One region of the Colwellia sp. BRX10-1 genome, then DNA from elsewhere that is predicted to be linked to it. Evidence: predicted binding sites of a transcription regulator. Region 1 holds the regulator's gene; each other region holds the start of a gene.
The links. The regulator sigma-54, encoded in region 1, starts transcription at its own class of promoters, with help from an activator protein. The targets are predictions, from matches to a motif close to GTTGGCACGNNNNTNGNNT.
Positions count from the first base shown of each region.

Region 2: H4J75_RS00925 (CmpA/NrtA family ABC transporter substrate-binding protein) is a predicted target of sigma-54. The motif match lies at 6,299-6,317, and genes of this name have one in related genera.
Region 3: fliE (flagellar hook-basal body complex protein FliE) is a predicted target of sigma-54. The motif match lies at 1,159-1,177, and genes of this name have one in related genera.
Region 4: H4J75_RS02610 (PEP-CTERM sorting domain-containing protein) is a predicted target of sigma-54. The motif match lies at 4,046-4,064, and genes of this name have one in related genera.

Region 1 covers NZ_JACGWC010000001.1:446,083-453,546, reverse strand. The annotation lists gene yjgA (ribosome biogenesis factor YjgA) at 1-403, opposite strand, end outside; gene pmbA (metalloprotease PmbA) at 511-1,878, shown strand; gene mgtE (magnesium transporter) at 1,982-3,340, opposite strand; gene H4J75_RS02015 (HPr family phosphocarrier protein) at 3,460-3,735, opposite strand; gene rapZ (RNase adapter RapZ) at 3,749-4,603, opposite strand; gene ptsN (PTS IIA-like nitrogen regulatory protein PtsN) at 4,635-5,090, opposite strand; gene hpf (ribosome hibernation promoting factor) at 5,136-5,423, opposite strand; gene H4J75_RS01995 (RNA polymerase factor sigma-54) at 5,447-6,955, opposite strand; gene lptB (LPS export ABC transporter ATP-binding protein) at 7,035-7,464, opposite strand, start outside.
Region 2 covers NZ_JACGWC010000001.1:203,034-210,497, forward strand. The annotation lists gene H4J75_RS00900 (bifunctional protein-serine/threonine kinase/phosphatase) at 1-936, shown strand, start outside; gene nirB (nitrite reductase large subunit NirB) at 1,153-3,696, shown strand; gene nirD (nitrite reductase small subunit NirD) at 3,723-4,058, shown strand; gene H4J75_RS00915 (ANTAR domain-containing response regulator) at 4,411-5,046, shown strand; gene H4J75_RS00920 (CmpA/NrtA family ABC transporter substrate-binding protein) at 5,088-6,161, shown strand; gene H4J75_RS00925 (CmpA/NrtA family ABC transporter substrate-binding protein) at 6,563-7,464, shown strand, end outside.
Region 3 covers NZ_JACGWC010000001.1:116,982-124,445, forward strand. The annotation lists gene fliF (flagellar basal-body MS-ring/collar protein FliF) at 1-655, opposite strand, end outside; gene fliE (flagellar hook-basal body complex protein FliE) at 719-1,084, opposite strand; gene H4J75_RS00535 (sigma-54 dependent transcriptional regulator) at 1,302-2,642, opposite strand; gene H4J75_RS00540 (PAS domain-containing sensor histidine kinase) at 2,629-3,816, opposite strand; gene H4J75_RS00545 (sigma-54 dependent transcriptional regulator) at 4,063-5,532, opposite strand; gene H4J75_RS00550 (hypothetical protein) at 6,101-6,385, shown strand; gene fliS (flagellar export chaperone FliS) at 6,477-6,875, shown strand; gene H4J75_RS00560 (flagellar protein FliT) at 6,875-7,264, shown strand; gene H4J75_RS00565 (hypothetical protein) at 7,461-7,464, shown strand, end outside.
Region 4 covers NZ_JACGWC010000002.1:28,614-36,077, reverse strand. The annotation lists gene H4J75_RS02640 (PglL family O-oligosaccharyltransferase) at 1-774, opposite strand, end outside; gene H4J75_RS20360 (prepilin-type N-terminal cleavage/methylation domain-containing protein) at 1,007-1,504, shown strand; gene H4J75_RS02630 (type II secretion system protein) at 1,531-2,031, shown strand; gene H4J75_RS02625 (type II secretion system protein) at 2,018-2,593, shown strand; gene H4J75_RS02620 (PilW family protein) at 2,668-3,486, shown strand; gene H4J75_RS02615 (MSHA biogenesis protein MshP) at 3,476-3,928, shown strand; gene H4J75_RS02610 (PEP-CTERM sorting domain-containing protein) at 4,123-4,674, shown strand; gene H4J75_RS02605 (rod shape-determining protein) at 5,384-6,427, shown strand; gene mreC (rod shape-determining protein MreC) at 6,565-7,464, shown strand, end outside.

The DNA.
Region 1 (7,464 bases):
CCATCGACTCATGCTCGTTCAGTAAAGCTTCAACAAAGTCATTACCCTCATCAATAGCGTCATCACGCATCTTTTCAAGCTTAACAAACTTAGCTGTTTCTTGTTGATGCTTATTTGCCATAACATCAAGAGCATGTTTAATTGGCTCTAAATCAGATTCTGATAATATTCTTGCCAAGTGGCGAACATGGCGACGTAATGCTTCATGTTTGTTTTTAATTTTATCAGCTAAAATTAAGGCGTCCTTAATCTCCTCAGTAAAAGGAATTTTACTGCGCTGATGCTTAGATAAATCAATAAGCGACTGTCCAAAGATTTGTAACTGGATCATTTCGCGCTTTACTTCTGATTTACTTTTTAATTCTTCATCTAATTCATCGATATCGTTAGCAGAGTCGGGCATAATATTCGTTATTAAAGTGATAATTATCGCTATTATACTCGTAAGTGCTTATGGTATACAGCGCATATTCTCCAATTTCCTGCATTTATAGAAGAAAACAATAAATTATGACTGAAACGATGAACGCTAAACAATCGATGAACGAACAATTAAGAGACGTTGAGCAACGTGTAGCACAAGTACTCGACTTAGCAAAATCGCTAGGAGCAGATGCAGCTGAAGCTTCTATAAGCCGCCAACAAGGGTTAAGTGTTGGTACGCGGTTTGGTGAAGTTGAAACGGTTGAGTTTACTAATGACGGTGCATTGGGTATTACTGTTTACCAGCAAGGTCGTAAAGGGAGTGCTTCAACCGCAGATTTATCAGAAGCGGCGTTAAAACAAACAGTACAAGCGGCGGTTAATATTGCAAAGTATACCTCTGTTGACGACTGTTCAGGATTAGCAGACAAGGACATGCTTGAAATGTCGCCTGCTGATTTAGACTTATATCACCCAAAAGTTTTAACAACAGACCAAGCTATTCAACTCGCCAAAGAATGTGAAGATAGTGCGCTAGCGTATGATCCTCGTATTACTAACTCAGATGGTGCATCACTTGATAGCTTTGAAGGCTATAAAGTGTATGGCAATAGCAATGGGCAGATTGTTGGCTATCCAAGCTCTCGCCATAGTTTAAGCTGCGTAATGATCGCCTCTGAAGGTGATGATATGCAAAGAGATTATGCTTACACCGTTAATCGTGATTTTGATTTAATGGATAATGGCATCGCTATTGGTCTGCAAGCATCAAAAGAAGCGCTTTCGAGATTAAATGCTCAAAAATTACCGACAGGAAAAGTGCCGGTGATGTTTCGTGCCGACATTGCTAATTCCATTTTTGGACATTTTATAGCGGCGATCAGCGGTGGTAATTTATACCGTAAATCATCTTTTTTAATGGACGCTATTGGCAAACAAGTTTTTCCTGACTTTTTAAATATCAGTGAACGCCCTCATATTTTAAAAGGGTTAGCGAGTAGTGCTTTCGACAGTGAAGGCATAAAAACGGTTGACCGTGAAATTATTGTCGATGGTTGTTTAGAGACCTATCTATTAACCAGTTACTCAGCACGTAAGCTAGGACTTAAATCTACTGGCCATGCCGGTGGTATTCATAATTGGCAAATTAATGCCAAAGGTTCTGCCAATGGCGGTGACTTTAATGCCATGTTGAAAAAACTCGGTACTGGCTTTCTTGTCACTGAATTAATGGGACAAGGCGTTAATGTAGTCAATGGTGATTATTCACGTGGCGCTGCCGGTTTCTGGGTTGAAAACGGTGAAATTGCTTACCCAGTATCAGAAGTTACCATTGCGGGTAATTTATCTGATATCTTTAAAGGCTTAGTTGCTGTCGGTAGTGATGTTGACTTACGAGGCAGTATTTTAACGGGTTCATTGTTAATTGAAGAGATGCAGGTTGGCGGCAATTAATCAAATCGTGTTATTTTAATAAGGTACATTTGATTATTAAAACCAACAGACTAGTATTGAGATCTTGAAAAGGTATCAAGATCTCAATAAGCCAATATCTAGTTTAGGTTAGGAATAAAGTTGCAGTACCTAAGAAAGCGAATATTCCGACCACATCGGTAATCGTTGTTAATATCACACTACCAGCGAGAGCAGGGTCAATATTCATCCTTTTCAAAAACAGCGGGATAGCGACACCAGCGATACCAGCAGCGGTTAAATTCATTAACATTGCAAAGGCTATAACGCCACCAAGCATTAAATTTTGTTGCCAAATAGCCACAACACCAGCAATTAATACCGCCCAGATAACGCCATTAAGAAAACCAACAGCAAGTTCTTTCTGAATAAGTATTCTCGCATTTGAGTCGCCAACATGGCCTAGCGCAATGGCGCGAACAACCAGTGTTAAGGTTTGGTTACCGGCAACACCCCCCATACTAGGCACTAAAGAATTTAAAATAGCTAAAATAGCCAGTTGGCTTAAAACACCTTCGAACATACTCGATACAGCAACAGCAAGTAGTGCGGTAATGAGATTAACGCCAAGCCAAATAGAGCGTTGTTGCGTGCTTTTTAAAACCGGAGCAAAGGTATCTGCCTCTCCATCTAAGCCCGCCATACTCATCATTGAATGTTCGGCATCCTCACGAATAATATCAATAACATCGTCTATCGTGATACGACCAAGCAAACGGCCTTCATCATCAATAACTGGTGCAGAGAACCAATCAAATTTTTCAAAGAGTTGCGCTACGTCACTATCAGACAAATGCACTTGAATTGCTTCAATATCTTTATCAATGAGTGTTGAGACGATAATTTCAGGTTTAGCGGTAATGATCGCCGCTAGAGAAACGGCGCCAATAAAGTGATTCTTACCATCAACAACATAAAAAGAATCGGTCGCTTCAGGTAAATCACCCCGTAAGCGCAAATAGCGCAATACCACATCAACCGTTACATCGGGACGAATTGTTATGGTATCGGTATTCATGATACCGCCAGCGGTATCTTCTTCAAATGATAACGCGGCTTCGACTCGACCTCGGTCTTGCGAGTCCATAGCACTTAATACTTCTTGATAAACACTATCGGGTAGAGTACGTAAAACTTCAGCTAAATCATCAACATCCATGCCTTCAGCAACGGCGGCTAATTTTTCAGGGCGGATAGTTTTTAAAATACCTTTTCGAACTTCCTCATTGAGTTCTTCAAGTACTTCACCGTGATTATCAGCATCGATAAGTTGCCATAAAACGGCACGACTTTTCGGGTGAGATGACTCTAATATTAAAGCAATATCATAAGCTGGCATGTTCTGTAGTAATTTTCGAACGTGCACAAACATACCGCTACCAAGTGCTTTATTGACTTGTTGCAGGCGTTGATGATTTTGTTGTTGCTCTGATATTTCCGGCATAAAGTTTTCCTGTGCCGCAGTAATACGAAAATTATATTGTTTATATCTTAGTCAAGATGCGCTGGCTAAGGTGTTGTAATGAATGATAACGTAACTTTATTTTTTATTCAGTCTTTTTATCATTCGTCTTCATCAAATTTATCAGAAAATAACTGGCATACATCGTCAAGTGCTTGTTGAGCATCTTCTCCTTGGGTAATAACCTCTACGGTTTTTCCAAAGCCACCGGCCAGTAACATTAACCCCATAATACTACTGGCATCAGCTTCTTTGCCCTCTAAGCAAATAGTAACGTTAGCATTAAGCTTTTGGCTTAACTGGGCAAGTTTAGTGGCAGCACGTGCATGTAATCCCAGTTTATTGCTAATGGTTAATGATTTATTATATTTTGGCATACAGTGACCGTTATTAAGTGCTTTGTATTTTAATGTCGCGATGATGAGACTGGACATCTTCGCGTTCTTTTCTAAGATTGTTTGCTAATATTTCTGCAATATAAACCGATCGGTGTTTTCCACCCGTACAACCAATGGCGATAGTAATATAGCTGCGATTGTTTCTTTCTAAGTGGGGTAACCATGTCATCATAAAACTGTTAATTTGCCAGATAAATTTAGTGACAATCGGTTGGCTAGCAAGAAAGTCTCGCACGGGTTGATCTAAACCGGTAAAACCTTTTAAGTCTGTTTCCCAAAAAGGGTTAGGCAGAAAACGTGCATCAAAAACATAATCTGCGTCTTGTGGTACACCGTGTTTAAAGCCAAAAGATTCAAACACCACCACCATAGATGCCGAGGTTTTGCCCAAAATTCGCTCACGCACTAAATCAGATAATTGATGAGGTGATAACTGACTGGTATTAATATACAAACCCGCACGCGTGGAAATAGGCTCAAGCAGCTTTTTCTCTAAAGAGATGGCTTGGTCGAGTGGGATATTTTGTTTAATCAAAGGATGTAAACGACGCGTTTCACTAAAACGTCGAATAAGATCAGAGTCATCAGCATCTAAATACAGAATATCGAGTTTTACTGTTTTTGGTAGATAATCTAATATTTCTGAAACGTCATTAGGATCATTGGGTAAGTTACGTACATCTAAACTAACCGCTACCTTGTCGTAATCATTAATAACGGTATGTGCTAATGCAGGCAATAAATTCACCGGAATATTATCGACACAGTAGTAGCCTAAATCTTCGAGTACACGTAAGGCGACACTTTTACCTGACCCTGAGCGACCACTGACTATCAAGAGTTTCATTTGAGTTTTCCTGGATTATTATTAGATTTTATTAACGTTTAGCATGCTTTATTAAAGTAAAAAGCTCTTGCGAATTTTGGCATTTTCTTACTTGCTTTGCGAACTGTTTAGTACTAAATATTTGCGCAATACTTTGTAAGGTATCTAAATGTTGTTGGCAGTTTTCTTCGGGGACAAATAACGCAATAATAATATCGACAGCACGGTTGTCTATCGCATCAAATTCAACGGCTTGTTCACTGGTCAGCAATACAGCAATAACTTGTGACGTGTTAGTTAATCGACCATGAGGAATCGCAATGCCATTTCCTATGCCGGTAGAGCCAACCTTTTCACGCGCCATTAAGCTTTCGAATAATTGATGAGTATCAATATTGTCGAATTTTTTTGCCGCAGTTGTGCTAATTATTTCAAGGAGTTTTTTTTTGCTTGTACCCTTAATCGCACACAGGGTGCAATCAAGGGTAAGGATATCTTGCAACTTCATTATACTACTTAGATTCTTTGGTGAGTGAACAGGCGATAAACAGCATTAATGCTGATTCGTTTTACCTTTGTACTTCAATATTTGCCGGTCAAGCTTAACAACAAGACTATCAATAGAGGCATACATGTCAGCATTTTCAGCTTTTGCATGTAAATCAGAGCCACTAACGTGAACAGTCGCTTCAGCAATTTGATTTGATTTTTCAACGGTGAGAACAACATGAACATTATTGATATGATCAAAATGTCGGCTTAATTTTGCCATCTTAGTCGTGACGTTTTCTCGTAAAGCTTCGGTAATGTCAACATGGTGGCCAGAAAGATTAATTTGCATAAGCTTAATTCCTCATCTTTTCGTTAAAGTAAACTTTTTCGTTGGTTAGAAGGTGGAATAGAAAGTGACTCTCGATATTTTGCTATGGTACGTCGAGCTACATTTATCCCTTGATCGGCTAATAAATCAGCCATTTTACTATCACTAAGTGGTTTTGCTGGGATTTCGGCAGCAACAAATTTTTTGATTAATGCACGAATAGCTGTTGATGAACATTCGCCACCGCTTTCGGTGCCAACATGGCTTGAGAAGAAAAACTTCAGTTCGAAAATTCCACGTGGCGTATGCATATACTTTTGTGTCGTCACTCGTGAAATGGTTGATTCATGCATATCGACAGCTTCGGCAATATCATTTAAAACCATTGGACGCATGGCTTCATTACCATGTTCAAAAAAGCCAATTTGACGTTGCACAATACAGTTTGACACTTTTAATAAGGTATCATTACGGCTTTCTAAGCTTTTAATAAACCATTTAGCTTCTTGTAAATTTGAGCGAATAAATTGTGTGTCAGCTGTCGACTTCATCGAACGTGACATCGAAGCATATTGCTGATTCACCGAAAGTTTTGGCGCAGTATCAGGATTTAATTCGACCACCCAACGGCCATTTTTCTTTTCAACAGAAACATCAGGAATAACATACTGATCGTCACTCTTCATCACACTATCGCCTGGTCTAGGATCAAGTGATTGAATAAGGCGCACCACTTCGCGCAGTTGCTCTTCTTTCAGTCGAGTTTTACGCATTAATGTACGATAGTCTCGGCTACCCAGTAGATTAATATGGTCACGCAAAACTAACTTACTTTCTGCTAACCAAGGTGTAGCGGGGTCAAATTGATTAAGTTGAATGATTAAACATTCTGAAATAGAACGAGCAGCGACACCGACAGGATCAAAGAGGTTAATACGTTTTAGTACCACCTCAATTTCATCAAGCTCTACTCCTTCAATGGCAACACTTTCTAAAATGTCTTCACTAGATACCGTTAAGTAACCGGCGTCATCAACAGCATCAATAATTGCTGTCGCTATAGCGCGGTCTGTTTCGGTAAAAGGGCTTAATTCCATTTGCCAGCGCAAATGATCTTGAATGGAGTCTTGAGTCTCGCCTTGGTAAGTATAATCTTCTGAAGCTGGGCCTGAGCTTGAACTTGCTGCACCAGCCGTGTAGTTATCATCCCAAGTGGTATCCATGTTTAATTCTTCAGGGATATCGTTCTTGTCCATGGCTTCAGTGGTGGTGATTTCATCAATGGTAGGCGTAGCGTCTTCGCTACCATCAGAAGCAGGGGCTTCTTTAACGTCACCAGTACCGGCAGTGTGAGCTTCTTCAAGGTTGTCAGTACTTTTATCTTCGGGATTATTTGAAGACTCATCCATTTCTAATAATGGATTACTTTCTAAGGCTTCCTGAATTTCTTGTTGAAGCTCTAACGTAGACAGTTGCAGCAATTTGATTGCTTGCTGCAACTGTGGCGTCATGGTTAATTGTTGTCCTATGCGGAGTTGTAGAGTAGGGCGCATTTAGGTCATTAACTTCCTATTATTTTTAATGGGATATTTTCGTTTTTTTCATACGAAGATACTATTCATTTACTGACTACTATAGCGTGAATTGTTCACCAAGGTATACATCTCTTACGTGTTGATTTGCAAGAATTTGATCTGCAGTACCTTCTGCAATAAGTTCACCATGACTAACAATATACGCATGTTCACATACATCGAGAGTTTCACGTACATTGTGATCAGTGATCAACACACCAATGCCACGTTCTTTTAAGTGTAGAATAATTTTTTTAATATCACCTACTGAAATTGGGTCAACACCAGCAAAAGGTTCATCTAATAAAATAAATTTTGGTTCAGCAGCTAATGCGCGAGCAATTTCTACTCGGCGGCGTTCACCACCAGATAAGCTCATGCCTAAATTATCTTTGATATGACCTATGTTGAATTCTTCAACAAGATGTTCTAATTTCTCTTCGCGTTCAGCATCTGATAATTCTTTTCGTGTTTGTAAAATAGCCATA
Region 2 (7,464 bases), 240 kb from region 1:
AAAGTTGGGCAGAAACTTGATGATTATCTTGTTAAAAAAATAATACACGCCAGTATTCGTTCACACTTGTATTTAGTCGTCGATGTTAAAACAGATAAGCCTTATGTGTTAAAAGCACCCTCTGCTAACTTTTCAGATGACGCCTTTTATTTACAAGGTTTTATGCGGGAAGCTTGGGTGGGAGAACGCATTAAACACGTTAATGTCATGCGTGTATTATCCGCTAAAAAAGACAGCCAGTTTTTATACCATGTATGTGAATACATTAAAGGGCAAACCCTGGGTGAATGGTTACATGACAACCCTAAACCTAGCATTGCGCAGGTCCGCGATATAATGAAACAAGTGATCGGCGCATTACGATCATTTCAACGTTTAGATTTAGTTCACCGCGACTTAAAGCCCGACAATATTATGATCGATGAATATGGTCAAATTAAATTGATTGATTACGGCACCGTATTTGTCGCTTCACTTGATGAAAACCAAGAAACAATAAAAGAACAAGTACCACACGGTTCATTAAATTATATTGCACCTGAAACCTTATTGCATATGCAAGCTGATTATCAAAGTGACCTATTCTCATTGGGGGTTATTTGTTATGAAATGTTATCTGGTGAACTTCCTTACAAACCAATGCAACGTGCTGAAGTCACTATTAAAAATTATAACGATATGCAATATCGCAGCATTAAACAGTTTCGACCTGAGTTACCCTTGTGGTTAGATTTAAGCCTTCAAAAAGCAACGGCTGCAGACCCAAAACAACGCTATAGAGCCTTTTCAGAATTTTTTAGTGATTTAAATAAACCGAGTTCATCTGCCGTTGAAGAATACAAAAACCAACCCTTGTTAAAGCGTGATCCTATCTTTTTTTGGCAATTAGTATCAACCTTATTGTTTATTGCCTTGATGGTATCTTTAGTTAATTAACCCTTTCCCCCTTTGCACTTACCGCTGATGATTATGGTGCACACCTCTGGTGCGTTGATGCCTTCACTGCAGTGCAAAATCGCTGTTACAACTCACACATAAATCACTATCTAATTGAATTTATTAAAAAAACTACTTGGTTCGTTTATTGCTAATAACAAATCATTATCTAATTCTGCTATTACAGCAGTAATTTAAAGAAGTAGGGTTCCAAAAATGAGTACACAACCTCAGAAGATCGTCGTCGTTGGTAATGGCATGGTTGGCCATCACTTTGTTGATGAAATGGCGAAACATGCCGGCTATGAAATTACCGTTCTATCAGCTGAAGACCGTTTAGCTTATGACCGCGTTCACTTATCAGAGTACTTTTCTGGAAAAACTGCTGATGATTTAGCCATGACTACGCCAGCATATTACAACGAAATAGGCGTTAATTTTTTTACCAACGCGAAAGTCACTAATATTAATAAAGCTGCACAAACCGTGACGACTGAATCGGGTGACATTTTCGCTTACGATAAATTAGTTATGGCGACAGGATCATACCCCTTTGTTCCCCCTATTCCAGGTAAAGAACGTGACCATTGTTTGGTTTATCGTACTATTCAAGATTTAGAAGACATTCAAGCGTCAGCTAAAGCGGGTAAAGTTGGTGTGGTTGTTGGTGGGGGGTTATTAGGTTTAGAAGCCGCTAACGCCCTTAAAGAACTTGGCCTGCAGACACACGTTGTAGAGTTTGCCCCACAATTGATGGGCGTGCAATTAGACAAAGACGGCGGCGCTTTATTGCGTTCAATGATCGAAGGTATTGGTGTTCAGGTACATACACAAAAAGCCACCAATGAAATTGTCGACGGTGAAGAATGTGTTCACCGAATGAATTTTGCCGATGGAACACATTTAGAAACTGACGTCATCTTATTCTCAGCCGGTATTCGCCCCTATGATAATTTAGCACGTGAATTTGATTTAGCGGTTGGCGAGCGAGGCGGCATTGTGGTTGATAACAACTGTAAAACCTCTAACGAAAATATTTACGCTATTGGTGAGTGTGCTTTGTGGAATAACTTTATTTTTGGTTTAGTGGCGCCAGGCTACACTATGGCTAAAGTGGCTGCCGATAACATTATTGGCGGTGAACAGCAGTTCACTGGTGCAGATATGAGCACTAAATTAAAATTAATGGGTATGGATGTCGGATCGATCGGCGATGCTCATGGCCGTACTCAAGGTTGTAAAAGCTACGTCTATTCAAATCAACCTGACCAAATTTATAAAAAAATAGTGGTCAGTGCCAATGGTAAAGAATTAATAGGTGCGGTTTTAGTGGGTGATACCAGTGAATACGATACCTTATTGCAATACGCATTAAATGGTATTGAATTACCAGAAAATCCCGACGGTTTAATTTTACCTAGCTCAGGCGAAAAACCCACCTTAGGCGTGGATGCTTTACCTAATACCGCGACTATCTGCTCATGTTTGAATGTCACCAAAGGCGATATTATTGCTGCTATTGATTGTGGCGCCGTTGATGTCGGTGAAGTAAAGTCTTCAACGAAAGCAGGAACAGGCTGTGGCGGTTGTGCCGCCTTATTGAAAAAAGTAACAGATCACGAATTAGAAAAACGTGGGGTAGAAATTAGCACTGACCTTTGCGAACATTTTGCTTACAGCCGGGTTGAGTTATTTCACATTGTGCAAGCAGAACAAATTAAAACCTTTGACCTGTTAGTAGAAAAACACGGTTCAGGTTTAGGCTGTGAAATTTGTAAGCCAGCAGCTGCGTCTATTCTCGCTTCGGTTTGGAACGATTACATATTAAAACCCGACCATGTATCACTACAAGACACCAATGATGTCTTTCTAGGTAATATGCAAAAAGATGGTACTTATTCTGTCGTTCCACGTATGCCAGGCGGTGAAGTAACCCCAGATAAGTTAATTGTTATTGGTGAAGTCGCTAAAGAATATAACCTATATACCAAAGTAACAGGCGGCCAACGTATCGACTTATTCGGCGCACGTGTTGACCAATTACCGGCGATATGGAAACGCTTAATTGATGCAGGTATGGAAACTGGTCATGCCTATGGCAAATCGTTACGTACGGTTAAATCTTGTGTTGGCAGCACTTGGTGTCGTTACGGCCAACAAGACAGCATGGCAATGGCCATTTTCTTAGAAGATCGCTACAAGGGCTTGCGTTCTCCTCATAAAATTAAGTTTGCGGTTTCGGGCTGTACACGCGAGTGTGCTGAAGCACAAAGTAAAGACATTGGTATTATTGCTACTGAAAACGGCTGGAACTTGTACGTCAGTGGCAATGGCGGCATGAAGCCTCGCCATGGCGACTTATTCGCGACTGATTTAGATGATGAAACCTTAGTGAAATATATCGATCGTTACTTAATGTTTTATGTGCGTACCGCAGATCGTTTAACCCGTACTTCTGTCTGGTTAGAAAACCTAGAAGGCGGCTTAGCCTACATGGAGAAAATAGTTAAGGACGATCACTTAGGGATTAATGATGAATTAGAAAAGCAAATGCAAAATGTCGTTGATACCTATCAATGTGAGTGGAAAACAACCATCGAAAGTGAAGAGCAATTAAAGCGTTTTCGTCAGTTTGTTAACTCTGACACTGTCGATGGCAACATCGAATTCGTTACTGAGCGTGATCAAATTAGACCCGCTCAAGGTGATGAGAAAAAATATGGCGTTCAAATTCAAGCCGTTGATTTAACACCTGCATAAATACGTTTACGAATAAGGAAAATAAAATGACAACAGAAAATAGCTGGCAAACCATTTGCTCAACCAGTGATTTAATTAAAAACTCAGGTGTTTGTGCATTATTAGCAAACAAAGAACAAGTGGCTTTATTCCAAGTAGGCAAGGACACCGTTTATGCTATTTCTAACTTTGATCCCTTTGGTAAAGCAAACGTTTTATACCGCGGTTTAATTGGTGAAACTAAAGGTAATATTTACGTTGCTTCACCCTTATTAAAACAACGCTTTGTTTTAAATTCAGGAGCCTGTTTAGATGATGATACTTTAGCGATTAAGACCTATGAAACACGTGTTACTGATGGAAAATTAGAAATATTTGGTTAAGGATTTCATCCTTTATTTTCATAAAAATCCTAGCGAAGTTAACGGTGCTGGGATTTTTATTTTTTACCATTCATCATTAAATTTAAGCCTAATATGACTCACTTAGCATCTGCTAAAAAAAAGTCTGCATACGCGAAGATTAATTATCCCAATTCTACATGCTAAGGTGTTTAAACAGTTCAATCCTAGAAGAGGTTATTTTGGTGCACCTTTGCATCACAAACTAATAAAAACGAGTATAAAAAATCAAAGGACAATCCTAACCAATTGATATAAATGTAATTAAACTTCTGGTGTGAATTGTGCTTTAATATTTTAAATATACTTAATTCTTAATTTTAATTTGAATAAATTGAAAAATAAAACCTTGTCTTTACCTAATAAAAATACGATATATCAGGATGTTCCATCAGGATTAAAAGTATTGCTTGCTGAAATAAACCATGCAAAAGCAAAGGTATTAATGAGCGTACTGATAAATGAGCAATATGATATCTATCATGTTGCTCATTCTGGCGTACCTTTATTAAGAGATGTTAAACAGCTAAACCCAGACGTTATCATTATTGATATAGAATCTCCAAACAGAGATATGCTTGAAAACCTCAATAAAATTTCTCAATTCGCCCCAAAACCTATCGTAGTTTTTTCAGAACAACAATGTGCCAATACTACCATTAATCAGATGGTCAAATCAGGGGTTAGTGCTTATGTGGTAGGGGAAGTTAACCAAACAAGAGTGAAGTCAATTATTGATGTGGCTATTGCGAGATTTGAGCTTTTTCAAGGACTAAAACAAGAACTTGCTGACACTAAACAAAAATTGTCTAGCCAGAAAAGTATCGATAAAGCTAAACGTTGGTTAATGGAAACAAAACAACTGTCTGAAATAGATGCGTATCACTTCATTCGAAAAATAGCGATGGATAACAGCCAGAAAATGGATGATGTTGCCAAAAACATCCTTTCTGTTGCTAGCATTTTTTAGATATTTAAAGACGTTTTAAAGAATTGTAGAGAATATCAATTATGTTTAATATTGAAAAAAAAAATATAACCCTTGGCTTTATGCCATTAACAGATAGTGCCCCCTTAGTCATTGCTCATGAAATGGGATTTTTCGAAAAATGGGGGCTTAACGTAAACCTAACAAAACAAAATTCTTGGGCCACATTAAGAGATAAATTGCATAGCGGAGTTATTGACGCCGCCCAAATGTTAGCCCCTATGCCCATTGCCTGTAACTTAGGTTTACACGGACAAAAGTCAACCGTGATTGCCCCAATGATATTGAGTCGTAACGGTAATGGCATCACGTTATCGACTAAACTCTACCAAAAAATATTATTACAACACAATACCAATGAGATCAGTATGCCATTTTCGGCCAATATATTGAGACATGAAATAGAGCAACGAAAAAAAGAAGGTAATAAATTAACCTTCGCTGTCGTTTTTCCTTATAGCTGTCATCATTATCAACTTGTTGAATGGCTAAAGAATAGTGATATCGATCCATCAGACATTAATTTATTAATTGTACCTCCTTCAAACATGGTGCCATCTATGCATTCAGGGGATCTTGATGGCTTTTGTGTCGGTAGTCCTTGGAATGCTAAAGCGGTTAGAGAAGGTGTTGGCATCACAGGTGTTACTTCTTCTGACTTATGGGAAGATTCACCTGAGAAGGTGCTTGGATTAATGTCTGATTGGCAAGTTAAGCACCCAGAAACAACATTTGCTTTAGTATCTGCTTTATATGAAGCATGCCAATGGCTTGAAAATATTCCCAATCGCTTTGAAGCAGCGAGGTTCTTGAGTCGTGCAAAGTATTTAGACACACATATCGACGTAATTGCGCCTTCATTAATGGGGAGTTGCCTAACCCTTAACAATACATCACCTCGTAAAGTAGAAAGCTATCAACAATTTTCGACATTAGGTGATCCCACATTCAATAGGCCAGCACATCATTACGGTGAAAACATTGCCAAATTAATGCAAGCGTGTGGACACATAAACAGACAACAAATAACGGATCTAGACATTACTTCGATCTACAGGGAAGATATTTATCAAGCTGTAATATATAAGAATAAGTAGAGCCTTTATTAAAATGAAGTATCTGCCTACAGGCCTATAGACACCAAAATAGTGCAAATACTTCTCACTGTTGGAGCAAAGTATTTAATCAAAAAACATAAAGCAAAGTAAGTTACTGATTTTAAATACAATTAATAGGTGGCACTAATTGTGCTTTATAGTTAATAGCGTTTTCATGTTAATTCAATCAACAGCGGTTGTTTTAACGATAAAGTGAAAATTGACTCAAAACTTATTTCGTTAAAACTAATCGCACTGCAACGACGTAGTCATTATTAGTTTGGCATTGAAGCCCACAGTACTCGGATTGTATCCGAAGTACTGTGGGCTTTTTTTATTTGGAGAAAGGTATTTTGAAAACGACTTTAAAAAATGAATGTAAAAAATTATGCCGTACTGTTATTGCAGGACTATGTATTTCTGGCTCCCTACTGACTTCGTCTTTGCAAGCAGCAGAGCTAGGCTACCCAGAAAAAGAAGAACTTAAATTTGGTTTTATTAAATTAACCGATATGGCCCCTATCGCTATTGCTTATGAGAAAGGATTTTTTGAAGATGAAGGCTTATACGTCACGATTGAATCTCAAGCTAACTGGAAAGTATTACTTGATGGCGTTATAGATGGTCGATTAGACGGTGCTCACATGCTTGCTGGCCAACCCATTGCAGCAACGATTGGTTACGGGACTAAAGCTGAAATCATCACGCCTTTTTCAATGGACTTAAATGGCAATGCGATTACTGTTTCTAATGAAATTTGGAAGCAAATGAAGGTCAATATTCCTAAGCAAGCCGATGGAAGACCTGTTCATCCTATTAAAGCTGATGCCTTAAAGCCTGTTGTAGAAAAGTATCTTGATGAAGGCAAACCTTTCAACATGGGTATGGTGTTTCCAGTGTCGACACATAACTACGAGTTACGCTATTGGTTAGCGGCTGGTGATATTCATCCTGGATTTTACGCTCCTCATAAAGGTGATACATCAGGAAAGATTGACGCACAAGTGCTGTTGTCAGTAACGCCTCCTCCACAAATGCCAGCCACAATGGAAGCCGGCACTATTTATGGTTATTGTGTAGGTGAACCTTGGAACCAACAAGCCGTATTTAAAGGCATTGGTGTGCCGGTCGTTACCGATTATGAAATTTGGAAGAACAACCCGGAAAAAGTATTTGGTATTACTAAAGCCTTTGCTGAAAAATACCCAAATACCACCATTCGTTTAACACGCGCATTGATTCGTGCCGCTAAATGGTTAGACGAAAACAATAATGCTAACCGTCCAGAAGCAGTGAAAATTTT
Region 3 (7,464 bases), 330 kb from region 1:
CAATAATATCAACAACAGAGTCAACTTCTTCTTCAGATAACATCCGCCCTTTACGCATAGTTAGTACCACAGTGCCAGATGCGCTGCGGGTACGTTTAGCAAAAATATTTTCGCGGGGTATCGCCAGTAAAACTTTTGCTCTAGAGATAGCTTGCAGTTCTTCAATGGTGCGAGCCAATTGCTGCTCACGAGAAAACTTAAGACGTTCTGTTTCAAGGCGCTGGCTGACACCAAAACCCATATCTTGCATAATAATTTCACTACCTTCTGTTGGTTCATCAGATAAACCTTCACGAGCAAGTAAAATTTTAATTTCTTGATATTGATCACTTTGTACTGAAATAGTGTTGTTTGCTTGACGGTAATCCACTTGGTTAGCGTCTAGAAAGTCCATTGTTTTGATTAATTGTTCGGTAGGTTGTTTGGCAAGAAATCTATATTCGGCTTGATTTGCCCACATAATAACAAAAACAGCAATAGCTAAACAAATTGCTAATGCCATAATTAAGGTGACTTGGCGTAATAAATCGACATTACCCATAGCAGAAGCAAAGCCTGATTTTTGCTCATCAGCCATATTATCAGCACCATCACTTGCCATTAACCCGGTGCCGCCATCGGCAGCAACCATTGAATTATTATCAGTATCAGCCACTTAATTTCTCCACTACCACTTGATTTTATTACGAAATACTATCTATTTTATACTAAGGTATTGTTAAACTGGCATATTCATTATTTCTTTATATGCTTCAACAAACTTATTACGTACTTGTACGGTGGCATCAAAAGCAATACCAGCTTTAGCGGAAGCAACCATGGTATCAGCGAGCGTAACGCTTCGGTCGCCCATTTCAAAAGCTATTTTCTTTGCTCCAGACTCTTTTTGAATATCATTGACATTATTCACCGCATCTTTAAGCATATCGCCAAAATTACTGGTCGACTTATTCAGCGCTGGAATAGCACTGTCTCCCATGCCAAGGTTATTGCCCATTTTTTCAAATGAAGCCCCCTGCACCGAAGAGTTTCCAAGCGACATACTTTGCATTTGTGCGTATAAAGAATTGGTATCGATATTCATGAGCTACTCACTTGTGTCAATTTTTTGCTACTAAGCCTATAAATAACGGTTTAAGTAACGATATAACGATGATATTGCAAGCATGGTGCCAGTATGAGAATTAAAGAATTATCGAGGTTATGGAAGGTTTAATGAGTGAAAACTGCAAATAGCAGTAAAGCCAATATTTTAAATGAAAATATTGGCTTTATAGGAAAATTACCCTTTTGAGCGATTGTTAGGCTGGTATTTGAATGCCCGAATCACGCATTCTTGCTATTTTATAGCGAAGCGTTCTTGGGCTAATGCCTAATCGTTCAGCAACATCTTTACGGCTACCTTGGCAAGCGGTGAGGGTATCAAGAATAATTTGATGCTCTTGTATTTTTAATTCATTACCAAGCATGTCTTCGCTATTATTTTCTAACGCCACGTCAGTAATAATTTCACTGTCGAAATTTTCAATTAACAAGTCACCGGCATTAATAATCTGGTCGCTATGCAAAATAATGGCTCGTTGAATAACATTATCTAATTCACGAACATTGCCTGGCCAATCGTAACTCGTCAGTTTATTTCTCGCCGAAGCGGTTAGTTCTGGAATAGCCATGTTATTCGCTAACGATGCTTGAGTAATTAAATGTTTGGCTAATGGCACAATATCATCTCTGCGTTTATTTAATGCTAACCAAGTTAATGGAAAGACATTTAAACGGTAGTAGAGATCTTCACGGAAGATGCCATCTTTTACAGCCACTCTTAAATCACGGTTGCTGGTTGCGATAACACGAACATCAAGCTTAATTGTTTTACGACCCCCTAAGCGTTCAACTTCTCGCTCTTGTAAGACCCGTAAAATTTTTGCTTGTAAGCCAAGATCCATTTCAGTGATTTCGTCTAATAAAATAGTACCACCCTGTGCTTGTTCAAATTTACCTGGGCACGCTTGAATGGCTCCAGTAAAGGCACCTTTTTCATAACCAAATAAAGTCGCTTCCAGCATATTCTCTGGAATTGCAGCACAGTTTATGGCAACAAAGGGCTTATCACTTCGGTTCGAATGGTAATGAACGTATTGTGCTAATACTTCCTTGCCAGAGCCACTGGGGCCGAGCACCATAACAGAAGCATCTGTGGTCGCGACTTTCTTTGCTAACGCTAATAGTTCAATACTTTGTGCGTCAGCAACCACAGGTTCATGCCGACTAGTCACATTCAATGGCACATATTGGTTAACCATATTAAGTAGCACTTCTGGCGCGAAAGGTTTTGCCATATAATTACAGGCGCCATCACGCATCGCTTGAACAGCATCATGAATCGTACCGTATGCCGTCATTATCAGCACAGGTAAATTTGGCCAATTTCTTTTAATACTATTGAGTAGTGTTAAGCCCGACATACCATCCATTTGCACGTCACTAACGACGAGATCAACACTTTGTTCTTTAAGCGTGAGTAAAGCATCTTCACCTGATTGAGCTTCAATACATTGATAACCTGATAACTTTAAAGTATCCATCAGGGCTTCACGTAATCCTGCATCATCTTCAACAACTAATATTTTACTTTGATTCATTAGTGTTCTCCCCGTTAACATTGTTTGTGTCTAAAATAGGTAAGTGAATACAAAAGTGCGCGCCCTCTCCTGGCTTACTCACTAAGCGAACATCGCCTTGATGAGCCTTAGCAACTGACTTTACCACCGCTAAACCTAAGCCGGTTCCCTGTGCCCTTGATGTATAAAAAGGTTCAAAAATTTTATTGGCAAGCTCTTCACTAATACCTTGACCATTATCTTGTACACTAATGTAAGCGTATTCATTTTGGCAGTAGGTGGTAATGGATATCTCCGCACCCTGCTTAATAACTTGTAAACTGTTGTGAATTAAGTTTTCAATAGCACCGCTTAACGCACGTTTATTACCTAAGATTTGGCAATCATCATCACAAAGCTTAATGTTTACTTTCGCTTTGGCCTGAACAATTAATGCTTCTACGGCGTTAACTGAATGGGTAATCAATTTATTAATTGAAAGTGGTTCAACAACTTTTTGCTTGCCACTTTTTGAAAACAACAACATATCGTTTACTTGCTGTTCTAAGTCGTGCAAGCGCGCCATTAATTTGTCTTGAAAGCTACTTCGATCGTCTGAAGAAAGCTTTTTATTTTTTAAATTTGCGCCATATAACATAGCGGCAGAAAGTGGTGTGCGAATTTGATGAGCAAGCTTTGAAACCAAATGACCTAATGACGATAAACGCTGCATATGGCTAAGCTTATCTTGTAATAAACGCGTTTCGGTCAAATCAGTGATCATAATTAACTGGCCAGGTTGATCACCTAAAGCAGTAATTTCTAATTTAACCCGGCGGCCGTCTTTCAATGACACTTCATGCCAATCGTCGGCACGAGGTTTAAACGAGCGTTTAATAACATCAAACCAAGCTTGACCAAGAATCGGTTCATCGAGTAACAAACTAGCAATTTTATTGGTTTTAATAACAATACCGTTACCATCAAGCATTATCATCCCGGTCGGCATAACATCAATAATTTGCTCAAGTTGATTAGACTTTTGACGAAGTAACGATAGCTCGCCACGGTATGCTTCACTTTCTAACGTATCGCTATGGGCAAATGACTGCGGAGTAAAAGCAAATTTAGCTTTATGAAACAGATTATCTTCCACACAATGAATGGGTGTAGACAATTTAGAAGATGCTGATGAATGTGAAACTGCAACGGCCATATACTTTACTCAATTTAAAAATACCAACTGAATAAAGCATTAATTATGCCAAAGAGGTTTTATATTAATTTACATGATGTTAGAAGCGATTTTTAGAGCAATTCTTGCCGTCAAATATTTGGCTTTACTGTCCAAGAATATTCAGTTCAACCAAAGATAAAGACGCTAACCCTCGCGATACTTTCCAGTACAACGGCTGGTGTAATAACGGATATAACAATCAATACATTTGGTTAACGTAGGATATTAGTTAGTGTTTTTTTGTAAGTTATACTTACGCATTTTTTCAACTAATGTGGTTCGACGCATCCCTAATAATTCTGCCGAGCGTGCAACAACCCAGTCATTTTTCTCAAGTGCTTGGTTTATCATCGACACTTCAAGGTCCGCTAAGTATTCTTTTAAATTCAAGCCATCGTTTGGCAAAACATCAACCACAGATGCTTCTTCTGGTTGGTCAGCAAAACTACTGGTATCTTCTTCGTCATCATAATCAAAGCCAGAAAATAGCTCATTTATCGCATCACGTTCTTGCAACTCATCAGGGTATTCAGGTTGATACTCTTCAACATCAATATGACGATACTTTGCTGGTAATTCACTGACATTAACCACTTGCTCAGCAAACATAATGATCATACGTTCAATTAAGTTAGATAATTCTCGAACATTACCTGCCCAAGCATGTAATTTTAAAGATTCAATCGCTTGCTCAGTAAAACGAACACTTTGTCCTTGCTCTGCTTCAAAACGAGAAATAAGTTCTTTAATCAGTAATGGAATATCTTCTTTTCTATCACGTAATGCCGGTGTTTCAATAGGAAAAACATTAAGACGATAGAATAAATCTTCGCGGAATGTGCCCGCGGTGATCATATCTTCTAAGTGCTGATGGGTTGCAGCAATAATACGCACATTGGTTTTAATACTCTTGGCGCCACCGACACGCTCAAAAGTACGTTCTTGCAGAACACGAAGTAGCTTCACTTGCATGGGTTGAGGCATATCACCTATTTCATCAAGAAATAACGTGCCACCCTCAGCCATTTCAAAACGACCTTTACGGGTAGAAATAGCGCCCGTAAAGGCACCTTTTTCATGACCAAATAATTCACTTTCCAATAATTCACCGGGTATAGCGCCACAGTTAACCGGAACAAAAGGCCCCTTAGCGCGGTCAGATAAATTATGAATATTACGTGCCACAACTTCTTTACCCGTACCTGATTCACCTAAAACCAAGACACTCGCTTGCGTACTAGCCACTTGTTCAATTAAAAAGCGCACTTGTAACATAGGTTCACTGGCGCCCACCAAAGAGCGGAATAACAAATTAGGACCGTTGTGATTTCGCTTTGAGGGTAATTGGTTATGGTATTGATGACAGTGGTGTACTTGCTCGGTAAGCTGAGCATAATTTAAAGGCACAGCTAAACTGCCTAAAACATTAACAGCACCACTTAATAAAGTCGCGTCGAGTACATCATGGAGGATAAAAGGTGTTTCAGGGTGTTTTTTAACAAAATCGACCAGTAAGTCACTGACCTTGCCACACAAAACCACCGTAAGAATATTATCAGTTTCTTTAAAATACTGCTCAATATCATCTTCAGGACACACATAAAAATGTTCACCGACAAATGATAATACGGTCGCTATTTGATCGCGTCTGGCAATGTCGTTATCAACGACAAGTACATGTTTTTGACCCTGCATATATCTAATAAAACCATATTTTTGTTATCTATAATTTTATTCTAGCGAGATATAGTAAATAAGCAACAATAAATTGACACTGTAACGTCATAAAATTGACTTGAATAGTATAGATATTTTTTTACTCGATAAATCAAGTCAGATAGCAGATTCTAACTTAACGATAGATATCGCTATCTTCATATAAATATAAAATGTCTAAAGATAAATAAAAATTTACCGATAAATACTCTAAGATAATTTGTTAATAGCAGAGCGCTATGGTTCCTATAAATACAAATATGGCAAGCTTATTGTGTAAGAACAACTACAGATAAAAAATAAATAATGCAACAGAATTAATATTTAAAATTGTTAAGCGAATACTAGTGTCAAAAAGTTGTAATCAATATAAATAATCACTTTTCAATTTTAATGCGGAAAGAGCAGTAAAAAATATTTTTTATTTTTAACTTAACTTCAATGACTTAACTTTAAAAACAGTAACAAACTAATAAATCAACAAGTTTGGCATAATAAAAGCATGGTCATATTTATCAATAACCATATCTTAAAAATAGGAAATCAGATGTTGATCATAAATGGCACTGCTGAATTAATGCATGATAATAAAGAGTTTACTAAAGGAACCCGTCACGAGTTTAATATGTTTTCAAAAGAAATGCCTTTTGAACAACAAATCACGCAAATAGAAGAGTATTTAGTCACTCGCGGTTGGGATAATATTGAAGTAATAAGCAACGGTGTCTTAAATAATAAAGAAGATATAACTCATGATGTGTTATTAAAGGCTTATCAAAAAGCACAAAATGAAGGCTTTGCTGTCACCGTAAATAACCAGCCATTGGTTTAAATTAGCTAAGTTTTTAAAGTTATCAACTATAGCTATTGTTTCAATTCTACAAGTTTTCTATACTGAAGGTATAGCTAACGAGGAGGTGTCTATGACACACGCTTCACTTAAAAAGTATCATCAAACCAATAAAAGTACTGCTCAGCAGGCATCACCTTATCAATTAGTTGCTATGCTATTTCAAAAATTATTAGGTAATATCGCTACCGCTAAAGGCGCAATTTCACAAAATAATTTTGAAAAAAAAGGCACTGAACTATCAAACGCTATCGCTATTATTGGTGTTTTAGAGGGCTCTCTTGATTTTAAACAAGGTGGTGAAGTTTCAGAAAACTTAGCTTCACTTTATAAATATTGTTCAGAACAGTTATTAGTTGCTAGCACTAACAATGACCCCGATAAGCTAGAGGAGGTTATCCAAATATTATTGCCTATTAAGTCTGGCTGGGACTCCATTCCTGTAGAAAGCCAGGGTAAGGTTAGTTTTTAGTGCCAAATAACACTAAACGTTTTATTGAACAAATAAATGATATATCGCGACAACTCTTGTCGCGTATACTATCAGTACAGACAAGTCTACAGCCCACTCAAAATGAATCCTCTTTAGAAAGTACTGAAGAACAGCCCTCAAATGAAGAGTTAACTGACCTAGTGACCGCTAGACAAATATTAATCACTAACTTATTTGAACAGAACACTAGTGAAGATATAAGTTCACACATGTCTCTTCTACAAGAGATGCTTACCCTTGATAGTGAGTTAACAACCAATTCTGCAAGCTGTAAACAAGAAATAGCTGAGCAAGTATTAAACTTAAAAAAGAGTAAAAAAGTATCAAAATCTTATCAAAACCTTATCAAAAACACTAATCAACCATAAGTAAATCAAATAAATATCAATCACTTACAAAGTCACACGGGCAAGTTAACACCTTATTTATTGGTGTTCACTGCTAAGTATATCCTCCTACATTACGAAAACGTTTAATTTTCAAATAAACACAACTATACTTTACTATGCGCTAGGTAATAATTGGCAACCGTCATTACCTAGTTCAATAAAACTGGAGTGCAATATGT
Region 4 (7,464 bases), on a different contig from region 1:
TGTGCCTTCTGACTGATAACTGCTTTCACCTCTTTTAGCTACATTACTATCATCAAAGCTTTGCATTGCAGCTAAAGTAGAAATGATTATAAATAGGAAGTTAATCCCCAGTTGTTTTTTATTCTTCAGATATAAAAAAGGGCTGATAAAGGCTAGCACTAGAAGTGTTGCGAAATGTCCGGTTCTTGACTGCAACACCACCACTAAAAACGTCGCGGAAAATAAGCAGAAATAACAGAGCGCTTGTTGATATTTATCTATGGAAAATGTTTTTGATGAGACTGATAAATACATTGCAATCGCAATGCCTGTTGACATAAAACTTGCCATTACATTAGGTTGTAAAAAACTGCCGTGAGGTCTACTAATTCCTACCGTATAACCTCCCCAATCATCTGTTTCTAAAATAAAATACTGTACTAAGCCAAAAATTGCTTGTAGAGCAACAGCTATTAATATCCACCATAAAATTTGTTGGGGGTTTATTCTTAATTCATCAAATTGATATAAACATAACAGAAGCAATAAACCACCAGCCAAACCTAGTAAGCGTGGAATGGCGTGGTCACTGAACTCACTGCCATAAAACATAGGCACACATAAACACAGAAACCCCAATAAACTGTAAAGCTGTAATTTACTAAGAATGACTTTTTTGTTAATGGTAATTTGCCAAAGACCTAAAGAAATAAGTATGGTGGCGATTAACCAACCAAAAACATTGAATGACAAATAAAGCCCTGTGCCACCGGGTGTTTCTAAAACTATGTGCATGGCAAAGCAGAAGTATAAAATGAGAAAAAATCGGAAATAGGGAAAAAGGCGCAATGGTATCAAATGAGTAAAAAAACAATATACAAAGACTAATGGTGTTCACTAGTATTTACAATATCTTATCGCCAGATTGTTTGTTAGGTGCAAGATATATTTTTTTTGATAAATGTTATATGCTATCAAATGATAATAAATTGAATTTTTAAACAAGAGTGAAAGACCGATGAAGTCTATGAATACACTAAAACAACCAAAGAAAAATCAGCAAGGATTTACCCTGATTGAGTTGGTGATCGTTATTGTTATTTTAGGCATTCTTGCAGTAACAGTAGTACCCAAGTATATAAACTTAACTGCCGATGCCAATACCGCGACATTACAAGCAGTTAAGGGTTCATTAGAAGGTGCATCAGCGCTTGTTTATAGTAAATCCATTGTTGCTGGAAATCAAAGTGATAGAACGGCTTCAATTACTTTAAAAGATGGTAACTCTCTTGCTATTAGTTATGGTTACCCTGTAGTACCAAGATCTCCTGGAGTTTATTGGCGTAGATTAATCAATTTAGGAGATGACTTTGTGATTAGTGCTAATAATACGGGGGCAATTTTAACTATTTATCCTGCAAATATTGACGCCCCAACGAGTTTAACGTCACCTTGTATGGTCACTTTTCAGGGATCCGTAGGGAAAGATATAGCACCTGTAATAAGTATTTTTGACTGTATTTAATTTATAACTATTTTAAGAGATGATTTGTGAGCATAAATAAACTTATCACCAATCAAAGAAAATTACTGAAACAACAAGGTTTCACAACAATTGAGTTAGTAGTTGTCATTATACTCATTGGTATACTCGCCACGACCATTATTCCAAAAATGCAAACTTCTGGTGGCTATGAAGAAATCACCTACCAAAACGAAACCGTAACTAAACTGCGTGGTATTCAATTACGTACCATGCAAGATACTTCTGTTAGTCAATGCCACCTTGTTTTAATTACTAATGATAAACTAGGCATTCCAGATGATAGCTGCAGCAGTTTTGTAAATAATAATATCAACAGCACGACTATCGTTAAAATTATCGATGATACTGTTAATTTTCAATATGCAGGTGGTACAACGCCATTTTCATTTGATCATTTAGGTCGGCCGATTAATTGTTCTTCTCCTTGCCAAGTTAGTATAGTTGGTCAAGAACAAACGCTCATTGTTGCTATTAACGAGCAAGGTTATATTTATGCTGTTAACTAATTGTATGAGTGCGAAAAAAAATTATAAGCAGAAAGGTTTTACGCTGATTGAGCTTATTGTTGGTATTGTCGTGCTATCTATTACCTATGCAGTGTTAACAAGTTTAATTTATCCAATGGCAAGTCAAAGCGCCGCACAAGTTCACCAGATCAGAGCCGCAGAATTAGGGCAATCGATGATTAATGAAATTTTAGGTAAAGCGTTTGATGAGAACTCTGATATGTCTGGTGGTTTTGTCAGGTGTGGCGAAATATCTGCGCTTAGTTGCACAGCTTCGAGTAACTTAGGAGCTGAGCCTGGTGAACAACGTAATAATTTTGATGATGTAGACGATTACAACTCAATTAATTTTGGCGATGAAATTGTAAATTCCTCAGGCAATAGTCTTGCTGATATTTATATGGGTTTTAATATGAATGTTTCAGTCATCAATGATAGCGACTATAGCGGTGAATACCAATCAGCTACAGATAATGAAAAAACAGCAAAATTAATTACTATTACTGTACGCAGCCCGCAAAACGATGATTATGTTTTTTCGGTATATAAGGCGAATTTCTAATGCTAATTCGTTTTAGACAACCATATAGCACTGTAAAAAAAATTAAGGATGCTTCTTTGTTAAAAAGAGTACCTTTGAGAAGTACTAATTTTAAAGGTAAAGCTTCAAAAGGTTTTACCTTGATTGAACTTATCATTGCCATGGTATTACTGGGCATATTATCGGTAGGAGTAAGTAGCTTCTTACAGTTTGGTAGCCAGTTATATGCTGATGCTACTGCACGTGATCAAATATTATCGTCTGCTCGCTTTGCCATCGAAAGACTTAACAGAGAGCTTAGGGCCTCATTGCCTAATAGTGCACGAATAACTAATACTTGTTTAGAGTTTATGCCAATTAAAGCAAGCGCTGTATATGTTGATATACCTGTTTCTCCAGATTCAGCAAGTGATGAAATTACTATTGTACCCGCTTCAACTACTGTCAGTAGTGCCGATATTATAAACTTTAATGTCATTGTTTACCCGGTTGTGGCAAACGATGTTTACCTTAAATCAAATAAGAAGTTTTATCCTATTGATAGTGCAGCTTATTCAAGCGATCGTACTATTGACCCACATGTTTTAACCTTAGAAAACTCAGTGCTGTTTGCTGAGGATTCCGCAACGAATCGGGTTTATTTTATTGATGATTCAGTGATGTATTGTATTGAAGGTAGTGGTGATAATAATAATTTAATAAGATACGATGTTACCGGGCATAGTAATGCAGGTGAACCACTTGGTTTAATTAACCGGGCTATAATGGCTGAGTTTTTAACAGATGATTCAGCATTTAGTACCGATGGCGCTAATTTACAACGTAATGCGATTGTATCTATTCGGCTACATTTTATGAGGTTATTTGAAGAAATTGTTTTTGATAATGAGATACAGGTGCCAAATGTTCCATAATCCAGTTCATCATTATAAATATGCTGCAAACCAAGTCAAAAGTAAACAAGAAGGCAGTGCAATTGTTGTCGCTATTTTTGTTATTGTTGTCTTGGCATTACTGGGGGCGGGGCTAGTAAAAATACTATCCTCAAGTGCGGAATCTGTTGCCTATGAAGTTATAGGCACCCGTGCTTATGCGGCAGCACAGACAGGTGCTCAATGGCAGTTACTAGAAGTTTTTCCACACGATACTAATGTTAAAACGGCTTGCAAGAGCAATATTATTGTACCTGATTTTTCGAATGTTGAAGGCTTGTCTTCTTGTCAAGCAACAGTAACCTGTAAGGACGATGGTGTATTTGATGGTACAACATATTATGTGATTACCAGCGTTGGCCAATGTTCAATTGGAGGTGTTGTTACTTCTCGAACTGTTCAGATAGAGGCAAGAAGTTTATAACACTCTTATGGAAAACACTTAAATCAAGTGTGATTTAAGTGTTAGGTTTTTTTACAGTTAGCTTTGTTGATTATATTTTTACCTCACTATCCTATTGTTTTTTATTGCTTTTGGTTGGTTGGCATGACTTGTGCTTAATTGTTGGTTAAGTAGTAAACAAGTGTACTGATGTTCTTCATTAATTGAGGTTTATAATGATTAAGTTTTCTTTAAAATTTACCACGTTTATTTTTTTATTTTTATCTAATGTTGCCCACTCAGGGCTAATCAAATCTGAGCTCACTCAGGATAACTATGTCACTATTGGCGGCTTAGACTGGACTTGGGCGTCTGCTGAGAATGCGTCGTGGGCCAGTAATACTATTTATACGCCTGATTCAATTGACAGTCTTAATGGCTGGGATCGTAAAGGATGGAGACATGCTGAATCTTCTGAGTTATTAATATTTATAAATAATAGAGATATTGCAGACTTTAGTTACTTAAATGCTTCAAATGAACTTGTATACAAGAATTCATTTGTGTTTTGGAATACTGCTATTACAGAGGTATCTGATATAGATGTTGATGGTTTTAATGCAGGACTAATTGAGACCTACTTAGTGGGTGATAACAATACAAGTAGCTGGGCATATGAAACTTTTTACGTTCGCAATACTCCAGCTCAAGTACCTGAACCTACAACAATTATGATTTTTGCCATTGCTTTAATCGCATTATCCGTGAGAAATCGTGTAATTCAATAGTTTCGAATTTGTAGCGTTTACGTGCAAACAGCCTCGTCAATGCGGGGCTTTTTATTGCCTTAAAATAATTATATAGACCTATATTAAGCTCGTTAAATTTATTTGAAAAGACGTGCCGATAAAAAATAGCTGGCTTTTAAGCCGAACATTCATCTTTATTCATAAGTCATAGTGAAATTTTATTCACAGATAAATATGATTAATTAGCATGGTTATCTCGTGGTAAAATGCTGAAATTTATTAAATAGGTTATCTAAAAAGATTGATTTGTAATTCGAAGCGATTACAAAAATATTTTGTCATTTTATGGTAATAATTAGGGAACTATTGGTGTTGAATACAAGACTAAAGATTGGCGAAAGTGTAACTGCACCGCAAAGTAAGTAACATAACCGATAAACGTAATTGTGCAATTGTAACATTTAGTCCAAATCGAGAAAATGTTACTATGACTTTTTAACAATAATGAGGGATTTAATACATTATTGATTAACAATTCCCTCAATTTTGGCTTAGTCATTAAAAATATGCTAAAAAAGTGATGTTTTTTATCATTCAAACAACACAAATTTGAAACACTCAGGTATGATTAGCCCATATAATATATTATTAACAAACTTGACAAAATGCTCATTGATTAACTCAATGCTTTGTTGAGAATAAAAGAGATTAATTCTCTTTTTATAACACTTTAGGATATTTAGATCTTATGTTTAAAAAATTACGCGGCATGTTTTCTAATGATTTATCAATAGATTTAGGAACGGCGAACACTCTTATTTATGTAAAAGACCAAGGCATCGTTTTGAATGAGCCTTCGGTAGTTGCTATTCGCCAAGACCGCTCTGGTGGTTCAAAAAGTGTAGCTGCAGTAGGTTCTGCTGCAAAACAAATGCTGGGCAGAACGCCAGGTAATATTGAAGCTATTCGCCCAATGAAAGATGGTGTTATCGCTAACTTTTTTGTTACTGAAAAAATGCTGCAATACTTTATTAAACAAGTTCACAGTAATAATTTTTTACGCCCAAGTCCTCGTGTACTTGTTTGTGTTCCTTGCGGTTCTACTCAAGTTGAACGTCGCGCTATTCGTGAGTCTGCACTTGGTGCTGGCGCCCGTGAAGTTTATCTTATTGACGAACCAATGGCTGCGGCTATTGGTGCAGGTATGCCCGTTTCAGAAGCTACAGGTTCGATGGTAGTTGATATTGGTGGTGGTACCACTGAAGTCGGTATTATTTCATTGAACGGTGTGGTTTATTCTTCTTCTGTACGTATCGGTGGCGATAAGTTTGACGATGCCATTATCAATTACGTACGTCGTAACTTTGGTAGTTTAATTGGCGAAGCAACCGCTGAGCGTATTAAACATGAAATTGGTTCAGCCTACCCAGGTGAAGAAGTATTAGAAATTGAAGTACGTGGCCGTAACTTAGCTGAAGGTGTTCCTCGTAGTTTTACGTTGAATAGCAATGAAATATTAGAAGCACTACAAGAACCACTAACCGGCATTGTTAGTGCTATTATGGTTGCTTTAGAGCAAGCGCCACCAGAACTAGCCTCTGACATTTCAGAACGTGGTATGGTACTTACTGGTGGTGGTGCATTATTACGTGACTTGGATCGTTTATTAATGGAAGAAACTGGCATTCCTGTTGTCGTTGCTGATGATCCACTTACGTGTGTGGCTCTTGGTGGTGGTAAAGCGCTTGAGATGATTGATATGCACGGCGGCGATTTATTCTCTTATGAATAAGTAACACTTCCGTCTGTCGTTGTAGGGTAAATTTAGCGGGTAGAAGTACTTATTGACTGATGTCATCTTGTACCTATTACTTAAATTTACCTATGTAGCTTAACGATGACCATTCCCTAAATAAATTTTAGGTTTATATGAATCCAATATTTAAACATGGCCCTTCCCCTCAGCACCGACTCTTGTTGGTGCTGTTTTGTTCTGTGTCTTTAATTTTTTTCGATCACAAAATGAATAGCTTTGAAAATATTCGGGGGTATTTACAGTCTCTGGTCAGCCCCTTACAGTATTTAGCGACGACTCCTAAGCAAGTCATGACTTGGGCTGCCGAAAATATTGTTACGCGGCGACAACTACTCAGTGATAACCAGCAATATAAAGTTGAAGAATTGCGTTTTCATCAACAACTATTAGAACTTGAAATTATCAAGAAAGAAAATAAGCGGTTGCGTTTATTACTGGCCTCGCCGATACGTGGTGAAGTAAAGAAAATGGTCGCTGAAATAATATCAGTCGACTCTGATCCGTATAGTCAGCAAGTCGTTATTAACCGTGGCAGTGATGATGGTGTCTTTGAAGGTCAACCTGTTATTGACGATGAAGGTATTGTTGGGCAAGTATTACATGTGGGTATTAATAGTAGTCGGGTTATTTTAATTACTGATGTCACTCACGCCGTACCTGTTAGAGTTAGTCGAAATGGTGTGCGTTTAGTCGCTTCAGGAACAGGACAAATAGACAGATTAACCCATAATTTTGTGCAACACAGTACGGATGTTCGCACGGGTGATTTATTAGTAACTTCAGGTCTTGGTGATAAGTACCCTGAAGGGTATCCTGTTGCACGAGTGACCAAAGTTTCACAGAATGATGCAAATGCCTTTGCTTTAGTACAAAGTCAGCCGGTCGCTAAAATTGATCGATTACGCTATTTATTACTGCTGTGGCCTGAAAAAGCATCAGAGATTTTTGCGCCTTCGCAAAAAGTAGTAACACCAAACGTACCTGATAATAAAAAAAGTGAAGATAACACAGGA